DNA from 2 places in the Ruminococcus sp. CAG:57 genome. Region 2 is predicted to be linked to the other one. Evidence: predicted binding sites of a transcription regulator. Region 2 holds the regulator's gene; the other holds the start of a gene.
The links. The regulator Rex, encoded in region 2, represses fermentation and respiration genes when NADH is low (regulators of the CRP and FNR family bind a similar motif). The targets are predictions, from matches to a motif close to ATTGTTAANNNNTTAACAAT.
Positions count from the first base shown of each region.

Region 1: a site for Rex is predicted at 9,420-9,439, ahead of pgk (phosphoglycerate kinase). Genes of this name have one in related genera too.

Region 1 is NZ_FR890716.1:106,267-120,190, reverse strand. It holds gene QVO88_RS05140 (carbohydrate kinase family protein) at 1-449, shown strand, start outside; gene QVO88_RS05135 (hypothetical protein) at 522-821, shown strand; gene QVO88_RS05130 (energy-coupling factor transporter ATPase) at 846-1,694, shown strand; gene QVO88_RS05125 (energy-coupling factor transporter ATPase) at 1,707-2,570, shown strand; gene QVO88_RS05120 (energy-coupling factor transporter transmembrane protein EcfT) at 2,648-3,451, shown strand; gene QVO88_RS05115 (hypothetical protein) at 3,462-3,746, shown strand; gene truA (tRNA pseudouridine(38-40) synthase TruA) at 3,764-4,528, shown strand; gene QVO88_RS05105 (DUF5711 family protein) at 4,494-6,134, shown strand; gene QVO88_RS05100 (CvpA family protein) at 6,151-7,029, shown strand; gene QVO88_RS05095 (ATP-dependent Clp protease ATP-binding subunit) at 7,070-9,337, shown strand; gene pgk (phosphoglycerate kinase) at 9,476-10,699, shown strand; gene QVO88_RS05085 (DUF3592 domain-containing protein) at 10,778-11,299, shown strand; gene tpiA (triose-phosphate isomerase) at 11,430-12,206, shown strand; gene QVO88_RS05075 (hypothetical protein) at 12,325-12,774, shown strand; gene gpmI (2,3-bisphosphoglycerate-independent phosphoglycerate mutase) at 12,810-13,924, shown strand, end outside.
Region 2 is NZ_FR890786.1:48,937-58,130, reverse strand. It holds tRNA gene QVO88_RS10665 (tRNA-Leu) at 127-210, opposite strand; gene QVO88_RS10660 (thioredoxin family protein) at 310-621, opposite strand; gene QVO88_RS10655 (ABC transporter ATP-binding protein) at 995-2,062, shown strand; gene QVO88_RS10650 (ABC transporter permease) at 2,080-2,856, shown strand; gene QVO88_RS10645 (ABC transporter substrate-binding protein) at 2,882-3,934, shown strand; gene QVO88_RS10640 (aryl-sulfate sulfotransferase) at 3,952-5,442, shown strand; gene QVO88_RS10635 (redox-sensing transcriptional repressor Rex) at 5,605-6,273, shown strand; gene QVO88_RS10630 (hypothetical protein) at 6,322-6,912, opposite strand; gene QVO88_RS10625 (phosphotransferase family protein) at 7,124-7,882, opposite strand; partial or broken gene QVO88_RS10620 (aldehyde dehydrogenase family protein) at 8,372-9,194, shown strand, end outside.

The DNA of each region.
Region 1 (13,924 bases), on a different contig from region 2:
CCGAGTGTTGCGTAAAATATGGCAAGAAATACGTCACCATAGATTGTGCCTATGACAGCTATATACATAAGCATTGTGCAGTAAATTGCATATCTCATCAGCACCTTGATGAATATTATCCGGATAAAAGCTATGACGAGCTTTTCAGGCTTTATACAGATAATACAGACGGACTTGTGATATTTACCCTTGGTGAAAAGGGTGCGATGTATGGCAGGAAGGGTGCTGTGCCAAAGATGTGCCCTGCATTTAAAGTAGACGTAGTGTCAACACTTGGCGCAGGGGACAGCTTTAAGGCAGGCGCTGTATATGGGCTTTATAAAGGTCTTGATGACGATACATTGGTGAAAACAGCCTGTGCTGTGGCAGGTGCGGCGGTGGAAAAGTTCCCTATCGCACTTTATCCGCCAACAGTAAAAGATATTGAAAAGCTTATGGGCAATATGTAGGGGCGAACAGCGTTTGCATACCCATATATTATAATAAGGTATAAACCAAAATTTCAGACAGGAGGAAAGGTTATGTCTTTTGATTTTGATGAACTTAAACACAAGGCAGGAAATATGCTTGAAAAGGGCAAAGAAAAAGCTCACGAGGCTGCTGAAAGTGAAAATGGGCAGAAGATAAAGAGCAAAGCAGAAGAGCTGTTTGAAAAGGGAAAGGAAAAAGCCCACGAGTTCGCCGAGAGCGAAACGGGCAAAAAGGTAAAGAACAAGGCTGAAAAGCTCCTTGACAAAGGAATAGACAAAGCCGAGAATGTTTACGAAAAGCATAAGGAAAGAAAGGCTGAACAGAAAGAACAGCCTGAAGATAAGGAATAAACTAAATTTGGTAAGGAAAGTGAAATGAGCAGTTTTATTGAAATAAAGGATCTGCACTTTTCCTATGTGAACGACCTTGAAGAGCCACCTGTTAAAACGGAGGTGCTTAAAGGCATAAATCTGAACATAGAAAAAGGCGAGTTTGTGGCAGTGCTTGGTCATAACGGCTCAGGCAAATCTACACTTGCAAAGTGCATAAACGCTATAAATCTTCCTGAGTCGGGGGCTGTCTATGTGAACGGCATGGACACTTTGGACGAAAATAACCTCTTGCCTATAAGAGAAAAGGTGGGCATGGTATTCCAAAACCCTGATAACCAGATAGTTGCAACTATCGTGGAGGAGGACGTGGCTTTCGCCCTTGAAAATATGGGCGTCGAGCCGAATGAGATACGCAGACGTGTTGACGAGGCTCTTAAAACCGTCGGTATGTATGAATACAGACTTCATGCACCCCATAAGCTTTCAGGCGGACAAAAACAGCGTGTTGCTATCGCAGGCATAATCGCAATGAAGCCTGATTGTATACTTCTTGACGAGCCTACCGCCATGCTCGATCCTCACGGCAGGGACGAGGTAATGAAAACTGTCAAAATGCTCAACGAGCAGGGCGTTACTATCGTGCTTATCACCCATTATATGGAGGAAGCCGCACAGGCACAGCGTGTGGTGGTCATTGACGGTGGCGAGGTCATAATGGATAACGTTCCGAAGAAGATATTCTCAAATGTGGAAACTATGAAAAATCTGGGACTTGACGTGCCGCAGGTGACAGAGCTTTGCTGGGAACTTAAAAAGGCAGGCTATGACATCTCCACCGAGATAATCCACGAGGACGAGTGCGTTCAGAAGCTTTATGAAATGCTTAAGTGATAGGGAGTAACAATGGCAGTAATTAAAACGGAAAACTTGACTTATGTTTACGGCGAGGGCACACCATTTCGCAAAACAGCCGTAGACAATGTTAATATAGAGATAAATGACGGCGAAATGGTGGGTATAATAGGACATACAGGCTCAGGCAAATCTACCCTTATCCAGCATTTCAACGGTCTTTTGAAACCCACGAGCGGAAGCGTCTATATAGACGGAGAAAGGCTGTGGGACGATAAATCAAGGCTTCGCCCTATAAGATTTAAGGTGGGTCTTGTGTTTCAGTATCCTGAGTATCAGCTCTTTGAGGAGACCTGTTATAAGGATATCGCATTCGGACCTAAGAATATGGGTATCAAGGAAGATCAGATAGACAAGTATGTCAAAGAAGCCGCAAGAATGGTAGGGCTAAGCCCTGAGATACTTGACAAATCGCCTTTCGAGCTTTCAGGCGGACAGAAAAGGCGTGTGGCTATAGCAGGCGTTATGGCAATGAACCCAAAGGTGCTTATCCTTGATGAACCTGCTTCGGGTCTTGACCCTAAGGGCAGAGAGCAGATACTTGGTCTTATAAGAGAGTATCATGAGCAGATGAAAAACACTGTTTTGCTGGTATCCCATTCTATGGAGGATATCGCAAAGAACGTTTCAAAGATACTCGTCATGAACGAATCGAAGCTTTTTTGCTATGACGATACAGTAAAGGTGTTCCACCGCTCTGAGGAGCTTGTGTCAATGGGACTTGCAGTGCCGCAGATAACAAGAGTTATAAACAGGCTCAAAGCCATGGGCATTGATATTAAGGACGATGTGTATACAGTTGGCTATGCGAAAAAGGTCATCCTTGAAATGCTGGAGCAGAAAAAGAATAAGTAAGCAGCGGACTGCCTTTGACCCATATGAGCAGAGAGCAGGACTGTGTAAGTTGAGATAGAAAATTGGAGGAATATACCTTGATAAAGGATATTACTATAGGACAGTATTTTCCCGGAAATTCTGTCATTCACCGAATGGACGCACGAATAAAGATAATAATGACGGCGGTTTTCATAGTAATGCTTTTCGCCGCAAACAGCGTGTGGGGACTTCTTGTGGGCATAGCTTTTACTATTCTCACTTTTATCATATCAAAAATACCCGGCAAACTCATGCTAAAAAGCCTGAAGCCTATAGTGCCGATAATAATATTTACGGCGATACTAAATCTGCTTTTTATCAGAACGGGCAAAGCCTATTTTGAGTGGAAATTTCTCAAGATAACCGATGAAGGCGTTGACACGGCAGTGTTCATGATGATAAGGATAATCTGCCTTATTGTCGGCACTTCGCTTCTTACCTACACCACCTCGCCTATCGACCTGACAGACGCTATCGAAAGATTGCTTTCACCGCTGAAAAAGATAAAAGTGCCTGTCCATGAGCTTGCAATGATGATGACTATTGCCCTGAGATTTATCCCTACCCTTATCGAGGAAACAGACAAGATAATGTCGGCACAGAAAGCAAGAGGAGCGGATATGGAAACAGGCTCGCTCATTCAGAAAGCCAAAGCCCTTATCCCAGTGCTGATACCGCTTTTTGTGGCATCGTTCAGACACGCCGAGGAGCTTGCCCTTGCTATGGAGTGCCGTTGTTATCACGGCGGAGAGGGCAGAACAAGAATGAAACAGCTCCATATGAGCATAGTCGATCTCTACGGCTCGATATTCTGCGTGCTGTTCCTTGCAGGCGTTATCGTCATAAATGTAGTCGTTTAGGAGGGGTATTATGAGCAGTGTTTTTAAAGATATGGACCAGGACGACAGACTTGATGCTTTGGAAAGAAAAGTCAAGAAACTTGAGAGAAATGTAAATGGGGGAAGTAAAATGTCAGGCATTATAAAAGAACTTATCGGCAGAGAATGTACCATTGACGGCGACGGGATTTATGGTCATAGCTGTACTATTCTTGACGCAGACGACGAGTGGGTAAAGCTTATCGTTCATGAAAAGAAAAGCGACAGCACCATGATAGTAAGACTTGACAATATAGATTCCATAACACTCGACTAAAGAAACGGGATATGCTCATGACAAATTTCAGGATAATACTTGCCTATAACGGCACAGCATATCATGGGTGGCAAAGGCAGAACAACGCCCTTGCCGTTCAGCAGGTGCTTGAAGAAGCTATCCTCTCGCTGACGGGACAGACAGTCACAGTGAACGGCTGTTCACGAACAGATGCAGGGGTGCATGCAAGGCGGTTTTGTACAAGCTTTCTTATAGAGTCCACAATAACCTGCCGTGGCATAGTTTTTGGACTTAATTCAAAGCTTCCAGACGATATCTCCGTGCTGGAGTGCGAAAAAGTCCCCCTTGATTTTCACGCAAGATATATGTGCAGCGGCAAGGAGTATGAGTATATTATACATAACAGCGAGATAAAAAATCCCTTTTATAAAGATACAGCCTACCGCAGTTGGTTTCCAATAGACGAGAAAAAGCTTGATAAAGCGGCACAGGATTTTGTGGGAACGCACGATTTCAAAGCCATGTGTTCCACCGATTGCACAAAGGAGAATACAGTTAGGACTATATTCTCTTTCCATGTAAGACGTGAGGGCGAGCTTGTGATATTCACAGTTTCGGGAGACGGCTTTCTGTACAATATGGTAAGGATAATGGTAGGCACGCTTATTTTTATAAACGAGGGCAAGATAGGAGAAACTCAAATACCCGATATACTTGCGTCAAAGGACAGAACAAGAGGCGGAAAGACCGTTCCGCCGCAGGGATTGTATCTTAACGAAGTGTATTATGATAAAGATAAAGGATCTGAACAAGGTGAATGATAAAAGATCAAAGAGCAGGCGGAGAAAGAAAAATCCGCCTACCAAAGAAGAAAAAACAATAAGAATAACCAAGCAGACGGATTTTGTTCAGCGTGACGAGTTTCACGGTGCAGAAGAGCCTATGCCGAACGTTACTTTCAGAGAGATAAAGCGCCAGAAAAAGGCGGCTCAGAAAGCGGCGGAACGTGAGCAGGAAGAACAGCTCCGAAAAGAAGCGGAAGAAGCCGAGGAGTCACGAAGCAGAATAGAGCTGACGAACACCGAGGATAAAGCCGAGGTGGAAAAGCCTGAAAAAGCTGATGAAAGCAAGATAACAGTATCAGGCGGTGAAAATAAAGAGCAGGTTTCAGAAAGCAAAGAGGAAAAATCCGAGCATAAAAGCAGAAAAGAGAAAAAAGCCGAGAAAGCAGAGAGGTCTGACGAGGAGATATCCAACGTCACCGATATAAGAGCGGCAAGAAAGAAAGAGAAAAACAAAAAGCTCTATAAAAAGATAGCCGCCATAGCAGTGGTGGTCGCTTTCGGAGTTGGCGTTTACGCTTCAAGAGGAGTGTGGGTGCCGAAGCTTGAGGGCATTTTGGACAGACCTCATGCCACTATAGTAAACGACGGCAAAAAGCAAAGTGGAAATTTCCCGCTGACCTTTGATGAAAGCTCCGTTAACGTTATAAAACAGCTTTCCGACGGTATAGTGAGAGTTGACGACAGGAACATTGCTTTTTATGACGAGTCTGGCAATAAGATATCGGATAATTCTCACAACTTTGCAAACCCTGTTGTAAGAACATCTGGCAAGCGTGTGCTTGTTTATGATAACGGTGGAAATTCTTTCAGAGTGCTGAATAAAAAGGGCGAGCTGCTCTCAAAGGATATAGACCAGTCTATACTTTTGGCGGAGATAGCCCCTGACAGCACAGTTGCAGTGGTCACCCAGACTGAGAAATATGCCGCAGTGCTGACAGTTTATGACTCCTCGGGAGCAGAGATATATCAGTGGTCAAGCTCACGAAGAATACTTGATATAAGCTTTGATAAGGACGGAAGCGGCTGTTGTATCTCAACATTTTCCAGCAGTGGTGGAGCGTTACGCTCGGTCGTCTATTATGTGACCTTTGACAGCACAAAGGAGAAGATGAAGAGCGAACAGCTTGAAACTCTCGCAGTTGCCGTTCAGCGAAACGATAACGGCGATTATTGGGTAGTGGGCGATACCTGCTTCTACAAGCTTGACAGCAATGGTAAAATACTTATGCAGTATGAATATCCTGAGGAGCTTTCAGACTATGCCCTGACAGACACCACTGCCGCAGTAGCATTCGATGGCATACAGCGTAAAACAGGAACTCTTGCGGTGTTCCGTTCGGACTCTGACGGAGATAAGCCTGATAGCGTTGTTTATACTCAAAGCGGCAAGCCTAAGAAAATGACCGCAGAGAACAAGAAGGTGATCCTTCTCGGCGAGGATAATATAGAAGCCTATGACAGTGCAGGAAATCTACTTGCAACAGCGGCAGTGTCCTCTGAGTATCTCGACTTTGTTTACCTCAACGACAGCGTTTATTTCCTGGGTCTGCATGAGATAAACAAAATAGCTTTCGAGACCTGACGAAAGGCAGGAAAATATGGCATATTTTTTTGACGGAGCAGTTATAATGATCCTTATCGTGACCGCTCTGACAGGATACTGTAAGGGCTTTGTGAGATATGTCATCACAATGCTCGGAACAGTGGCAGCCGTTCTTGTGGCTTTTCTTATAGCCAATATGTCGGCTGAAAATGTATATAACAAATATTTCAAAACACAGCTTATAACGAGCCTTGAAAACGCTGCTGAACAGACGGATCTTTCAAAGCTTGTGAGCAATGAACTGAAAAACGAGGGCGTTGATATCGACCTTTCAGATGAGGAGATAAAAAACGTCCTGTCAGGGGCAGGCACTCTTGCGGAGAATACCGAAAAGCTGCTTGTTTCAAAGGGAACAGACCTTGATACTGCTCAGCAAAAGGGCGAGGAGCTTTCAGAGTATATCCACAGCGTTATGCCCCAAAAGCTCAGCGAAAAGCTGGAGGGCAATAAGCTTGGAAAAAGTCTGTCTAAGGCGGTGAAGTTCACTGCCGAGCAGATAGACGAAGCCGTCAAGGCTCTCTCTGAGGGTGGCAGAACTGGTGCTGAGTATCTGGAAAAGAACATTTTCCGACCGATCGCCCTGACTTTTATAAGGCTTTGCGTGTTCATGACGGTTTATGTGCTTATGGAGATAGTCATAAGGCTTATCCTGCGTCTGTCGGGAGTTTTTACCCGAATGGCAGGTCTGACAGCGGCAAACCGTTTCGCAGGCATGGTGCTTGGTCTTTGCAAAGGTGGTCTGTATCTGGTGTTGATAGCCTTTATGGTCTGCACTGTGATAAATGCTACCGAGAACAAGCTTCCCAAGTTCAACAGCGCTGTTTTTGAAAATACCTATCTGTTCAGTTACTTCTTTGATATTCTGTATAAATGATTACCGTAAGGTGTATCAGTAAGGAAAGGAGCAAATAAAAATGTTAATGTGTTCAAGATGTAAAAAGCGTCCTGCTGTGGTGTTCATCTCACAGATGAACGCCAAGGACCCTCAGCACAAGAAGAACGAGGGACTTTGCCTTGTTTGTGCCAAGGAGCTTGGCATTTCGCAGGTGGACGATTATATGAAGGCAATGGGCATCTCAGACGATGACCTTGAAGCAATGTCAAATCAGCTTATGGAGGCTTCCGACGGGGACGATTTTGAGCCGGGCGGAACGAACTTCCTGAGCAATCTTTTCGGCGGTGATGCAGCCAATCTTTTCAGCAACCTCGCAGGAGGTATGCCTAAAGCCACCGATGAGGGCGGAGAGAACAAGCCAAAGGATAAAAAGAAAAAGCTTAAATTTCTCAACAACTATTGCACAAATCTTACTCAGAAAGCAAGAGAGGGCAAGCTTGATAACGTTGTGGGCAGAGATAAGGAGATATCAAGAGTTATCCATATCCTGTCAAGACGTCAGAAGAACAACCCATGCCTTATAGGCGAACCTGGCGTTGGTAAAACAGCCATTGCCGAGGGTATCGCACAGAGGATAGTTGGCGGAGATGTGCCGTTCCATATCAAGGATAAGGAGCTTTACCTCCTCGACCTTACCGCACTTGTTGCAGGCACTCAGTTCAGAGGACAGTTCGAGAGCCGTTGTAAAGGACTTGTAGAGGAAGTAAAAGAGCAGGGCAATGTTATCCTCTTTATAGACGAGGTGCATACCCTTGTTGGCACAGGCGATAATGAGGGAACGATGAACGCAGCTAATATCCTGAAACCGTCCCTTTCAAGAGGCGAGATACAGGTCATCGGCGCAACGACTTTCAAGGAGTACAGAAAGTATATCGAAAAGGACTCTGCACTTGAAAGACGTTTCCAGCCTGTAACAGTTTCCGAGCCGACAGTTGAGGACACTATCACAGTCCTCAAAGGCATAAAGCAGTATTACGAAAATTTCCATAGAGTAAAGATATCAGACGATATGCTCAGAGAGTGTGCAGTGCTTTCTGAAAGATATATCAACGACAGATTTCTCCCTGACAAGGCGATAGATCTTCTTGACGAAGCCTGCGCCTGCACAAGTATAAGAACACCTGAAATAGAGGAGTTCAACGCACTTAACGAGGAGCTTAAAAAGCATGAAAAGCTCGTTGAGGATTACGAGCAGAAGTCAGACCCTGACTATGAGATAATCGCAAAGGAAAAGGGCGAGATACTCAGGATACAGAACAGACTCAAAGAGGTGGAAGAAACTCTTAAAAACGTTCAGGTCACAGAGGAAGATATCTCAAAGGTAATAGAGCTTTGGACAGGTATCCCTGCCAATAAAATAGCTCAGACCGAGTATGACAAGATAAAGCATCTGAAAGAAGCCCTTTCAAAGCGTGTTATCGGCCAGGACGAAGCCGTTGATAAGGTCGCAAAGGCAATAAAGCGTACAAGGGTTCAGCTTTCAAAACGTCGCAGACCGGCTTCATTTATTTTCGTCGGCCCAACAGGCGTTGGAAAAACAGAGCTTGTGAAAGTCCTTGGAGAAGAGCTTTTTGACGCCACCGAGCCGCTTATCAGAGTTGACATGACCGAGTATATGGAGAAGCACTCAGTATCAAAGCTTATCGGCTCACCTCCGGGATATGTAGGCTTTGATGAAGCAGGTCAGCTTACCGAAAAGGTGCGCCGCAGACCATATTCAGTGGTACTTTTTGACGAGATAGAAAAGGCTCACCCTGACGTTATGAACATACTTCTCCAGATACTTGACGAGGGACGTATCAACGATTCACAGGGCAGAAGCGTTTCATTTGAAAATACAGTTATCGTCATGACATCAAATGCAGGTTCGACTGATAGAGATACAGGTGTGGGCTTCAATAAGACCGACAGTGATATCGCCAAGGATAAAGCAATGAAAGCACTGAGAGATTTCCTGAGACCTGAGTTTCTTGGAAGAATAGACGAGATAGTTGTGTTCAATCCGCTCACAGAGGAGAATTACGCAGGCATAGCAGGTCTTATGCTGGACGAGATGAAGTCGCCGCTGGAGGAGAAACATATCAGCCTGAGATATACAGATGAAGCTCTGAAAACTATCGCACATAAGGCATACGGTCAGAAGCTTGGTGCAAGAGATATCCGCCGTGTCATAAGAAACGAGGTTGAGGATAAGATAGCCGAACTGCTTATAGACAAGGGCGAGGGAGCGGTGTCCGCCGTGGCAATATCCGCTGACAACGGAGAGATAAAGGTGGACGCTCTTTAAAAGCCTAAAGTTATAAAATCAGGGTAAAAATTATAAAAAAATACTTGATTTTTATGACGGTATGTTATATAATAAAGGTAAGGTTGTTAGTTTTTTAACAACGTGAATTAAAAAATTAAATTGAGAGGTGTCTTTAAAATGGCAGGTTTAAACAAAGTTACTGTTGATGACATTAATGTAAAGGGCAAAAAGGTACTCGTAAGAGTTGACTTTAACGTTCCTCTTAAGGACGGCGTTATTACAAACGATAACAGAATAACAGCTGCTCTCCCAACTATCAAGAAGCTGGTAGCTGACGGCGGCAAGGTAGTTCTGTGTTCACATCTTGGCAAGCCAAAGAACGGCCCAGAGGCTAAGTTCTCACTTGCTCCTGCTGCTGCAAGACTTGCAGAGCTTCTTCCTGAAACAAAGGTAACATTCGCTGCTGACGATACAGTAGTTGGTGACAACGCTAAGAAGGCAGTTGCTGAAATGGCTGACGGTGATATCGTTGTTCTTGAGAACACAAGATTCAGAGGCGCAGAGGAAACAAAGAACGGCGAAGCTTTCGCTAAGGAACTTGCTGACCTCGTTGACGACGAAGTATTCGTAATGGACGCTTTCGGTTCAGCTCACAGAGCTCATGCTTCTACAGCAGGCGTTACAAAGTTCGTTAAGGAAACAGCAGTTGGTTACCTCATGCAGAAAGAAATCAACTATCTCGGAAATGCAGTTGAAACACCTGTTAGACCATTCGTTGCTATCCTCGGCGGCGCAAAGGTAGCAGATAAGCTCAACGTTATCTCAAACCTCCTCGAGAAGTGCGATACACTTATCATCGGCGGCGGTATGGCATATACATTCCTCAAGGCACAGGGCAAGGAAGTTGGTCTTTCCCTCGTTGACGATACAAAGATCGACTACTGCAAGGAAATGATGGCAAAGGCTGAAAAGCTCGGCAAGAAGCTTCTTCTCCCTATCGACACAACAGTTGCAGCAGGTTTCCCTGATCCAATCGACGCTCCTATCGACGTAGAAGTTGTTGATTCTGACAAGATCCCAGCTGACAAGGAAGGCCTCGATATCGGCACAAAGACACAGGCTCTCTTCGGCGAGGCTGTTAAGTCTGCAAAGACAGTTGTTTGGAACGGTCCTATGGGCGTGTTCGAGAACCCAACACTTGCAAAGGGTACTATTGCAGTTGCAAAGGCACTTGCTGAAACAGACGCTACAACTATCATCGGCGGCGGCGACTCAGCAGCAGCAGTTATCCAGCTTGGCTTTGCTGATAAGATGTCACACATCTCAACAGGCGGCGGAGCTTCACTTGAATACCTCGAGGGCAAGGTTCTCCCAGGTATCGACGTAATTGCTGACAAGTAATATATCTTACTAGGCTATAAGCTAGGGGCAGGCAGGTTTTGCCTGTCCCTTTTTTATGCAGAAATCGAGGTAGTAAAAATGAATGAAATAACACTACTTGCAAAAAGCGGATTAGGCTGGCAGGGCATAGGCGGAATAATTCTTCTGCTCACAGGCATTGGACTTATCTATTTCGGTATCAAAGCTTTGCAGGGCTATCGCTTTTTTCCAGAGCAGGAACATAATATCCCCGAGGAGGATCACTACGAACCAACTCAGGCAAAGGCCTTGCAGAAAGTCAAGACCACAATGCCTGATTTCAACGGCGGCGAGGACAGAGTTTTTACCGAGTGGAAAATCGGCTATACCATTGACGGCGAGAAATATACCCAGATAGTCACAGACAACGGCTATGAAAAAGGCGATATCATAGACATAAAGTATAACCCCGCAAACCCACAGGAATTTTACCTTGACGATGAAAAATCAAAGGTAGAAGTCACTGAGGAGGAAAAGGAAGCCGAGGAAAAAGAGGAGAAAACGCCTTTCGGCTATGCGGCTATCGCTATCGGTGTCCTGCTTGGCATTTTCGGTGTCGTTATGCTTATAGATAAGCTGTAAAAAACAGATAAAATAAGTCCAAGCCTTTGTTAATTAGTTGACAAATACGAGTGAATGTTGTATAATAGACTTGGAAAACTAGCAGGAGCAGTTTTTCTGTTCCCTATAAAAAATAAAGGAGTTTTTTATCATGAAAAAAGCTGTAAGAAAAGCAATTATTGCAGGAAACTGGAAAATGAACAAGACAAGACCTGAGGCTAAGGAGCTTCTCGAAGCTATCAAGCCACTTGTTGCAAACGCTGAGGGCAAGGTAGAAGTTATCGCTTGCGTACCTTTCACAAACCTTGAAACTGCTATCAACGCAACAGCAGGCTCAAACGTAAAGATCGGCGCAGAGAACGTTCACTTTGAGAAGAGCGGCGCTTTCACAGGCGAGATCTCAGCAGATATGCTCGTTGAGCTTGGCGTTGAGTACGTTGTTATCGGTCACTCAGAGAGAAGACAGTATTTCGGTGAAACAGACGAAACAGTAAACAAGAGAACAAAGGCAGCTCTTGCAGCTGGTCTTAAGCCTATCGTTTGCGTTGGCGAGCTTCTCTGGGAGCGTGAGTGCAACATCACAGAGGAAGTTATCGCAAGACAGGTAAAGCTTGATTTCTTCGGCGTATCAGCAGAGGACGTTAAGAAGTCCGTTATCGCTTACGAGCCAGTATGGGCTATCGGTACAGGCAAGACAGCTACAGCAGATCAGGCTGAGGAAGTTTGTGCATTCATCAGAGCAACACTTGCTAAGATCTATGACGAAGCTACAGCAGAGGCAGTTACAATTCAGTACGGCGGCTCAATGAACGCTAAGAACTGCGCAGAGCTTCTTTCTAAGGAGAACGTAGACGGCGGTCTTATCGGCGGCGCTTCACTGAAGGCTGCTGACTTCAACACTATCGTTCAGGCTGCTGTTGAGGGCTAATTAACAGACGGATATCTAGGGGTAAAATATCATTCGTCACAAGAACAAACAAATAAAAAGTTCCGCAGGGGACGGCTGCGGCTGTCCTCTGCTTTTTTTGAACAGGGGGGACGCAACTATGAAAAAATTAATATTTGCAGCATTAGTATTATCAATGTGTATGTCATTTGCAGCTTGCGGAAGTGTTGACGAAAGCAGCGCACCAGCGGCAGAAAGCTCTCAGACAACATCTGAGGCTCAGCTTGAAAATGTAACTATCAAAATGGACTCTAGTAAGCTCCTTAGCGGCGTTGAGTTCACAGACAGCGAGTTGCTCGACAAGATAACAGAGTTCCGCACGAAAGTCATGGAAAACGCAGAAGAAAAAGAGCCGGATTCAAAGGAGTACGTTGTTGGCGGCGATTGGCTGGATATAAAATGTTCAGAAGGTCCAGCTATCTACTATGAAGCAGGAGAGAGTAACTATGTCCGTATCGGCGCAAAGACCTATTACACAAGCGACGATACTGCCAAGGAATTTAAGGAATATGTCCTGAGCTTCCTTGAAAATGGCGGTTATTGGGGATAATACGAATATAAATGATGTTGAAAGGACTAAGAAATATGTCAAAGAAACCCATAGCACTTATCATTATGGACGGCTTCGGCTATAATCACAAGGATTACGGCAACGCTATCAGAGCTGCCAAAACACCTAATATCGACAGACTTCTTGCCAACTATCCGCACACTCTTATCGGTGCAAGCGGCATGGACGTTGGACTTCCTGAGGGACAAATGGGTAACTCAGAGGTAGGCCATACAAATATCGGTGCAGGAAGAATAGTTTATCAGGAGCTTACAAGAATAACAAAGTCTATCAAGGACGGCGAATTCTTCTCAAACGAAGCTTTTACAGCAGCCGTTGAGAACTGCAAGAAGAATGACAGCGCACTCCACCTGTTCGGACTTCTTTCAAACGGCGGCGTTCACTCACATAATTCACACCTCTATGGTCTTTTGGAGCTTGCTAAGAAAGCTGGTCTTACAAAGGTATACGTTCATTGCTTCATGGACGGCAGAGATGTTCCTCCTACAAGCGGTGTTGACTTCGTAGCTGAGCTTGAAGAAAAGCTCAAGGAAATTGGTGTCGGCAAGATAGCAACAGTAATGGGACGTTACTATGCAATGGACAGAGATAACCGTTGGGAGCGTGTAGGCAAGGCTTATGACGCAATGGTATACGGCGAGGGCAATAAGGCTGATAACGCAGTTGATGCTATCAAGGCTTCCTATGCCGCTGACGTTACAGACGAGTTCGTTGTTCCTACAGTTATCGATGAAAACGGCAAGATATCCGCAAACGACAGCGTTATCTTCTTCAACTTCCGTCCTGACAGAGCAAGAGAGATAACAAGAACTCTCGTTGACGACGACTTCACAGGCTTTGAGAGAAGAAATGGCAGATTCCCACTTTACTATGTATGCATGACACAGTATGACGCAACAATGCCAAACGTTGACGTTGCATTCAAACCAGCAAGCCTTGAAAATACTTTCGGCGAGTATATCGCAAAGAAGGGCCTTTCACAGCTTAGAATCGCTGAAACAGAGAAGTATGCACACGTTACATTCTTCTTCAACGGCGGCGTAGAAGCTCCTTTTGAGAACGAGGACAGAGCCCTCATCAATTCACCAAAGGTAGCAACTTATGACCTCCAGCCTGAAATGAGCGCATA
Region 2 (9,194 bases):
TCCTTTTTGGTGAAAACTGGCGAAAAGCATCTACGGTTTTACACCTGAAATTTTTACCCTCAAAACGCAAAAAAAACTCGTAAATACGAGCTTTTCGAGGTGTGCATCTATTTTATTGCACAAGTATGGTGCGGGTGACAGGACTTGAACCTGCACGGTGTTGCCAATAGAACCTAAATCTATCGCGTCTGCCAATTCCGCCACACCCGCGTACAAAATATCATTATTATTTTATCATAAACTCCCTACTTTGTCAAGACCTTTTGCTCAAAAAAAATGCCCGATGCTCAAAACATCGGACTGATTTTTTTATAATCTCTTTATATTGTCAAGAATTATCAGCTTGTGCGTAAAACCCTCAAGCTTGTTTTTGATATCACCGTTCTTTATAAAAAGGAGTGTTGGCAGTGCTGTAACGTCATATCTCTTCGCAAGATCTGGCTGAGAGGTGATATCACACTTAGCTATGATAGCGGTTTCTCCAAGCTCTTCTGCAGCTTCGTTAAGCCCTGCCTCTGTTCTTTTACAGTGAACACAGGTAGGTGAGTAAAATTCTATAACAAGCGGTTTGTCTGCTGATATCAGCTCGTTGTAATTCTGGTTTGTCAGTTCTGTTAGCATTTTTTTATTTCCTCCAATATATATTATATTATTCATATAGCTTTACTATGAATATAGTGATTATATCACTATTTACGCACTTTGTCAAGAGTATTATCAAACATTTCTGTATATCATATTTCTCACATATGTTGGTTATGAATAAAATGTACAACAATAATAAAGTATTCCTATCATATATGTATGATTTCACGAAAATCATTCATAACTATTGACATTTCCATAAAATCATGTATAATAAAAGCATACTAATCATATCGACTTGATATGAATTGAAAGTGAGGAGCTTAAATTGTCAAAGATCAATAAGCGAATGCAGCGATGTTGACACTGGAACTATCACAGCAATATATCTTAATTGGAGTTGTCAGCTATGTATATAGAATTAAAAAACATTAATAAAAGCTTTGGCGATTTTAAAGCTTCGGATAACGTAAGTTTTGGTATTGAAAAGGGAAAGCTTATCGGTCTGCTTGGACCGAGCGGCAGCGGTAAAACAACTATCCTGCGTATGCTTGCAGGTTTGGAAAAACAGGATAGCGGTGATATTATTATAGATGGTAAAAATGTCAACAAACTTCCTTCAAATGAAAGAGGTATCGGATTTGTTTTTCAAAGCTATGCGCTCTTCCCTTTTATGACAGTTTACGATAATATAGCTTATGGTCTGAAGGTTCAGAAAAAAGATAAGAAGTTTATCAAACAACGTGTGGCTGAGCTTCTTGAACTTGTTGGCTTGCCTGACGTTGGCAAGCGTTATCCTGACCAGCTCAGCGGAGGTCAAAGGCAGCGTATCGCTCTTGCAAGAGCACTAGCACCTCAGCCTGAACTCCTTCTACTTGACGAACCTTTTGCAGCTATCGACGCAAAGGTAAGAAAAGAACTGAGAACATGGCTTCGTGATACTATTGATAAAATAGGCATAACAAGCATTTTCGTTACACACGATCAGGACGAAGCAATAGAGGTCGCAGACGAAATTGTTATCACAAACAAAGGCAGAGTTGAGCAGATAGGCAATCCGGTTGAGATATACCTTGAACCTAAAACTTCTTTTGTTGCTCAGTTTATCGGTCAGTCAGCTATTATCGAGGATTACAGCAAACTAAAGGGTTTTGAAGTTACAGAAAATAATGCCTCAGCTATAATCCGACCGGAATTTATTGAAATAAATAAATTCGAAGACAGTGAATACCACCCATTTGAAAGCTCTATGGAAGACGCAGTTGTAGAAGATGTATCATTCAGAGGAAACGCCTTTGAGGTTAAAGCTTCCATAGACGGTATCTCAGTAACAGGCAGATATCCGCTGAACGCTTCCCGCCTGAAAAAAGGTGATAAGGTAAAAGTACTTATCAAGAAGCTTTACACTATTGATGAAAACACTACAAATATTCTCGTAAACAAAGCTCTTGATGACTCAGAGCTATACTACATTTAATAAGGAGGACATTAAAGATGGAAAATAATAAAACAAAGTCCTCTGCTATACAGAAGATACTAAAATGTGGCATCATATCATGGGTAGCAATAATTGCCCTTTGGGGAATAGGATCTTTGAAATATGATGAATATTTTCTTCCAAGCCCAAAGGAAACGATCGACAGCATGAAGGAACTTATCAAAGACGGAACTCTTTGGAGTGACATTGTTGCAAGCGTTGGAAGAGTAATAAAAGGCTGGCTACTTTCAATAATTTTTGCTGTTCCTATGGGTCTTATTGTAGGAAATTTCAGACCTGTACGCTGGCTCGTTGAACCTATACTTAGCTTTTTCAGATTTGTGCCTGCTATTGCATTGACGACACTCTTTTTAATGTGGTTCGGAGTAGGCGAAGAATCAAAAGTAGCACTTATTTTCTACGCATCATTCTTCCCTATGTTCGTAAACACTATAGCGGGTGTGGCTTCAACTGATAAGCAGCTTGTGGAAGCAGCTTCCTGCATGGGGGCAAAAAAAGCAAGAGTTTTTTTCACAGTAGTTGTACCATCAGCGGTATCTAATATCTACACTGGAATAAGACTAGGACTTAGCTCAGCTATCATCTGTGTTGTGGCAGCTGAAATGCTGGTCGGCAGTGATGGCCTTGGTTATCTTATAAACAGCTCGAAGCTTTATTACAAAACAAGCTGGGCTTTTGCAGGAATCGTCACACTTGCTGTGATCGGCTTTGCTGCTGACAGGATCCTACAGTTTATTGGCAAGAAAAAACTTAAACACTTTGACGTAAAATAATTAATTTAACAGGAGAGATTTAAAAATGAACATAAAAAAGATAATCGCAATAATAGCATCGACAGCATTGACAGCAACTCTTCTTGCATCATGCGGTAGTTCATCAAGCGGAAAAACCGCAAAGAAGGTTATCAAAGACGGTAAAGAACTTAGCGTTTTGAGAGTTGCGAACATGACAGGTCAGCCAGATCAGTATGCCGACTATATCGGTATGGAGCAAGGAATATTTGAGAAATATGGTATATCTCTCGAAACATCAGAATACGCTGCCGGCATTAACACAGTTGACGCTATTGCAACAGGCACAGCAGATACAGGACTGCTTGCAGATTTTGCTGCTGTAAACAGAATTGGAAATACTCTCGATAACACTAATCTTGTGATTTTTTCAGATCTAAGTTCAAGCGTTTCATATAACGGCGGACTTTTTGTTGCACCAAAATACAAAGATGATCTTGATGCTTTAGATGAAAGTGAAGGATGGATAACTTCTATTGGAACAGTTTCAGAATACTTCAACTGGCAAGCCCAGACTTATTTAGGACTTGACCCGTCAAAGCAGAAAAACGTCAACACAGATTCCATATCAACTCAGATAGCAGTTGCACATAACGGTGAAGCATCAGCCGCTATCGTTACAGGCTCAGCTATAAAAAAATATGAAGCAGAGGGCTGGACTCAGGTCGCATCTGCAAAAGATATAGGGATAAACGTATCTGCTTATCTTATAACATCAAGCGACTTTGCAAAGAACAATACTGAAACTCTTACGAACTATCTTAAAGCACTTGATGAAAGCGTTAAATACATAAATGACAACTTAGATGAGTCGGCTGAAAAAATATCAAAGAAATATGGAATCGAACCAGATGATTTCAAAACAAACTGGGAACAGTACAGTATTAAACTGGGACTTTCTGAGGAAGCTGCATTTCATCTTGATGAAATAAATAAGTGGGCGTATGATAATGGTAAATATCCAAACAGTTACAACATAAGGGAATTTTATTATCCAGACTCAGCAAAAAAAGCATTTCCAGATAACGTTACGGCAGACCTGACAAAAGCAGACAAATAAATAAGGAGGAATCAGACATGGGTTATCCAAGCATTTATCCAACAGGAGTTACAATATACAACAAAGAAAAAGCCTACAGCGGCTATACGATCTTCCCGTCCGCTAAAGGTGCTCTGCTCATAGATATGAATGGCAATGAAGTAAAGCTTTGGGCTGGACTGGGAGGATTTCCTAACAAAATACTCCCAGGCGGATATGTAATGGGCACAACAGGAGCAAGAGGAGGTAAATATGCATATCAGGATCAACTTGATCTTGTTCAGGTAGACTGGGATGGTCATATCGTATGGAAATTCGACAAAACTGAACTTGTTGCCGACCCGGGTAAAGAACCGGTCTATATGGCTAGACAGCACCATGATTTTCAGCGTGAGGGCAGCACTGTGGGTTACTATTATCCAAATGGTGAGCCAAAGACAGACAGTGGCAATACACTTATCCTTACTCACGAGAACCTCTACAACCACGATATTTCAGACAAAAGACTTATCGACGATAAGATCATCGAAGTGGATTGGGAAGGCAATATAATTTGGAGCTGGCGTGCAAGCGACCACTTTGATGAGCTTGGCTTTGACGAGGCCGCAAAGAACGCATTGTTCAGAAACCCTGGTCTTCACGGTGAGGCAGGTGGAGATTGGATGCACATAAACAACTTCTCTACCCTTGGCGAAAATAAGTGGTATGACGCAGGTGACAAACGCTTCCACCCAGACAATATCATATTTGACGCAAGAAATTCTAACATACTCGGAATTATCGAGAAATCAACAGGTAAGATAGTATGGCGTGTAGGTCCTAACTTCAACGAAAGCGAAGCCACAAAGAAGCTTGGCTGGATAATTGGTCAGCACCACCTGCACATGATACCAAAGGGACTTCCTGGAGAGGGCGACCTGTTGGTATTCGATAACGGTGGCGAGGGTGGCTACGGCACACCTAACCCTGCTTCCCTCACAGGCGTGAACAATGCACACAGAGATTACTCAAGAGTACTTCAATTCAATCCTGTTACACTTGAAATAACATGGCAGTACACTCCCCTTGAAGCAGGAAATCTGCTTTTTACTGACGCTTCTAAGTTCTATAGCTCATACATCAGCTCTGCACAGCGACTTCCGAACGGAAACACTCTTATTACGGAAGGTTCAGATGGACATCTTCTTGAGGTCACACCTGACCATGAAATAGTTTGGGAATTTGTAAACCCTTATTTCAAGAATTTTGCTGGAACATTCAAAAGCAACATGATCTACAGAGCTTATCGTGTACCATACGAGTGGATACCACAGCTTAAAAAGCCTGTTGAGACCTCTATCGAGCCTATCGACATTACAAAGTTCAGAGTATCAGGTGCTTCTATTGGCGAGGGTACAGGGCTTGTTACAGCCGTTGACGGGATCGATCCAACAAAAGGAGTTCCTCTCACAGGTTCAGGAAATGAAGAAGATGATGATGAACGCATCGACTTCTGTGTTGCTTCTGTAAAGAAAAAAGATCTAGAATAAAATTAATATACATAAGGCAGCTTCTGTAAAACGAGGCTGCTTTTTTTAAGACTGCAGAGAGTTTACAAGTCCTTGACAAAAGAAAAGATTAGTGCTATTATATTATATGATATTGTTATTTATTTATCAATCATGTTTATTAGTAAAGGAAAGTGTAAATATATGTCTAAAGACGGTTCGATATCCACATCAGTAATAAAACGACTGCCACGTTATTATAGATTTTTAGGTGAGCTTCAAAAAGAAGGACTTGAAAGAATATCTTCAAGGGAGCTTTCTGAGAGAATGAAGCTCACGGCTTCACAAATAAGACAAGACCTTAACTGCTTTGGCGGATTCGGTCAGCAGGGATATGGCTATCACGTTGACGAGCTTAGAATGGAAATAGGCAAGATACTCGGAGTAGACAAGCATTTCAAGACCATACTTATCGGTGCAGGAAACCTTGGTAAAGCTATCGCCACACATATTAACTTTGAAACAAGGGGTTGCAATCTCATAGGCATATTTGATATAAACCCTAAGCTCACTGGTGAAGTGGTAGGAAACATACCGATTCGTCACACTAATGATATAGAAAGCTTTTGCGAAGCAAACTCCCCTGTTGTAGCTGTGCTTTGTATACCGAAGGCAAACACTCAGGCTATTGCAGACCAGCTTGTAAATCTTGGTCTGAAAGCGTTCTGGAATTTTTCACATTATGATCTTAGCATCGACTATGAAAACATAGTTGTGGAAAATGTCCATTTAGGTGACAGCCTGCTTACACTTACATATGCAACAAATATCATAACAAGCACTGATACTGACAACAGCGAAGAGATCGAATAAAAAAAATCACACCAGAAAATTTTCTGGTGTGATTTTTTATATAAAGTATTAGCGAACTGTTTTAACCGCGGCTGTTTCAACAACTGCAGCAAGATGGTCGTTAACCTCTTTGCTCTGATAGTATTCAGCAAAAGACTCAGTTACTTGATCTGCCCATGACTCTGTAGATTGAGTTTTAACATCCTCGGTATTGATTTTTTCAGCACTTCCTGTTTCATCATCGAGAACGTAAAGCTTATCTGATGCGACCTCGGCAGCGACAGTTGCCACCTTTGTCAACACATCATCATTTTTATCATATATAACAAAAATGTAACAATTCTTTTTGTTCACAGTCTTAGTGCCTGTATAGCCATAAAGCCTTTTTGTTTTTTCAGCCAAAGGGTATATCTCCTTGCAGACATCTACGACCTGATTAAACGAATCAACAGCCTCATCTGGTATCTTTTCAAGAGTGCTTCTGTCAGGGAGTGAAGTAGTTTCGTCTGGCACTTCATCAGTAACCTCTGTCTGAGCTGTCGTTACGTCATTATTTGTAAGATTAACATTATTTTCTGTTTTATTATCGGCATTTTTTCCACAAGCCGGGAAAGCAAACATAGTGCAAACTATAGCAACAGCTATCATTAGCTTTTTCATATTGATCCTCCGAATAACCTCTGTAGTCCTAAATCATTATGTCATATTTCAACAGTTTCACATTATATCACATGAAAATTACTCTGTAAAGAGATTATAAAGAATTGTAACAAAATATCCCGATTATGACGAAACTCATAATCGGGATAAATCATTTTTTAGCTATTTGCACAATAAGAGGTTACAAATTTGTTACAACCTGACGAAAAGACTAATCGTAATCTACAACGTCGATCCACTTCATGAGCAGATCCTTCTCCTCTGGTTTGCCCTTAATGAGCTGTGCTGCTGCAACGATCGGCAACCAAGCCTGTACATACTGCTTAGATGTTCCGCTCTTTACGCAATACTTATCAAGATAAGCCTCAGCAAGATCAGGATTGTTAAGGCAGAACAGCAGGTATGTTCTTGCAACGTCAGCAGAAGCATTGCCTTGTCTAGCAGAACCCCAATTGATAACATAAGTACCTTCGTCATTAATGATAACGTTCTTTGGCTCAAAGTTACCATGGCAAAGCTTGATGTGCTTTGGCATTGAATCAAGTCTTGTGAGAAGCTCATACTTCTTTATCTCATCGATCTGACCAAGAGTCTTGATCTGTCTTGCCATCTTATCTTTCAGCTTTGAAAGAAGTGGCATATACTGAGCGTGTATCTCGCACTGAATGTCGATAAACTGGTTAAGATATGTGTCTTTCTTGTCTGGATTTTCGTCCATAAGCTGCTGAAGAGTCTTACCTTTTATAAAGTCCATTGTAATAGCCCATTTGCCGTCAATAACGGAAACCTCGTGAAGAACAGGCATCTTTATAAAGGAATTGCCAAGTGTTGTTTCAACTCTTGCGTGTGTAAGAGCCGCATACAGACACTTTTCCTTGTATTCAGGCTTCTTATAGATCCTGACTGCCATTCCATCAGATTCATAAACATCATAGATGTCGCTGGATGCTACAAAGTTATCAAGTTTCATAAGTCATATCTCCTTTTATTTTAAAATATGGTATTAAGTCGAGTTTCAGAGTATACATCGATTTTTCAACAGCCTTATTGTGTAAAATTACCTTTACATCTCAGCGCTTTCTATGTATCTCTGTTATGTCTATATTATACTACATATTTTCTAAATGTCAAGCACTTTTTCGTTATTTTCACAACTGTTTTATTTTTGTTTAGATTTTATCTTATGTTTATTAATCTTCTTTCAGGCGGCATATATGATAAATTTTTATCAATCTGATTTTTATTGTGCAATATGACGGTCATGAATTGTTAATCTATCATAAAACAATGTTCAATATTTATGTATATTGCATAATAAAACGACGTAAAATATCAAAAAAGCTGTGACTTTATAAGATTGACAAAAAAATAACAATCGTATATAATATAACTAAGATAAAACCCGAGCGGGGGTTATCAAGAGTAAAAAACAATAATTAATTTATTGGAGGTTTATTTTATGGCAAAGAGTGAAGCTAAAACAGTCGGCATCGTCGATACAGAGGAAGCTTTGACTGCTAAGATCGCTGAAGTAAGAGCTGCACAGGCTATCTTCGCTACCTACACACAGGAGCAGGTAGATAAGATTTTCAAGGCTGCTGCTATCGCTGCTAACAAGGCAAGAATCCCACTTGCAAAGATGGCTGTTGAGGAAACAGGCATGGGTATCGTTGAAGACAAGGTTATCAAGAACAACTATGCTGCTGAGCACATCTACAATAAGTACAAGAATGTTCAGACTTGTGGTGTTTTTGAGGAAAACAAGGCTTACGGCACAATGAGAATTTACGAGCCTATCGGTCTTATCGCTGCTGTTATCCCAACAACAAACCCAACTTCTACTGCTATATTCAAGACACTTATCTGTCTTAAGACAAGAAATGGTATCATAATCTCACCACACCCAAGAGCAAAGAAGTCAACTATCGCTGCTGCTAAAATCGTTTATGATGCAGCTGTTGCAGCAGGTGCTCCAAAGGGTATCATCGGTTGGATCGATGTTCCTTCTCTTGAACTCACAAACATGATCATGAGAGAGTCTGACACAATCCTCGCTACAGGCGGTCCTGGAATGGTAAAGGCTGCTTACTCATCTGGTACACCAGCTCTCGGTGTTGGTGCCGGTAACGCATCCGCTATCATCGATTCTTCTGCTGATATCGTAAACGCTGTAAACTCTATCATTCATTCTAAGACATTTGATAACGGTATGATTTGTGCTACAGAGCAGACAGTTATCGCTGATAAGACAGTTTACAACGATGTTAAGAAGGAATTCATCA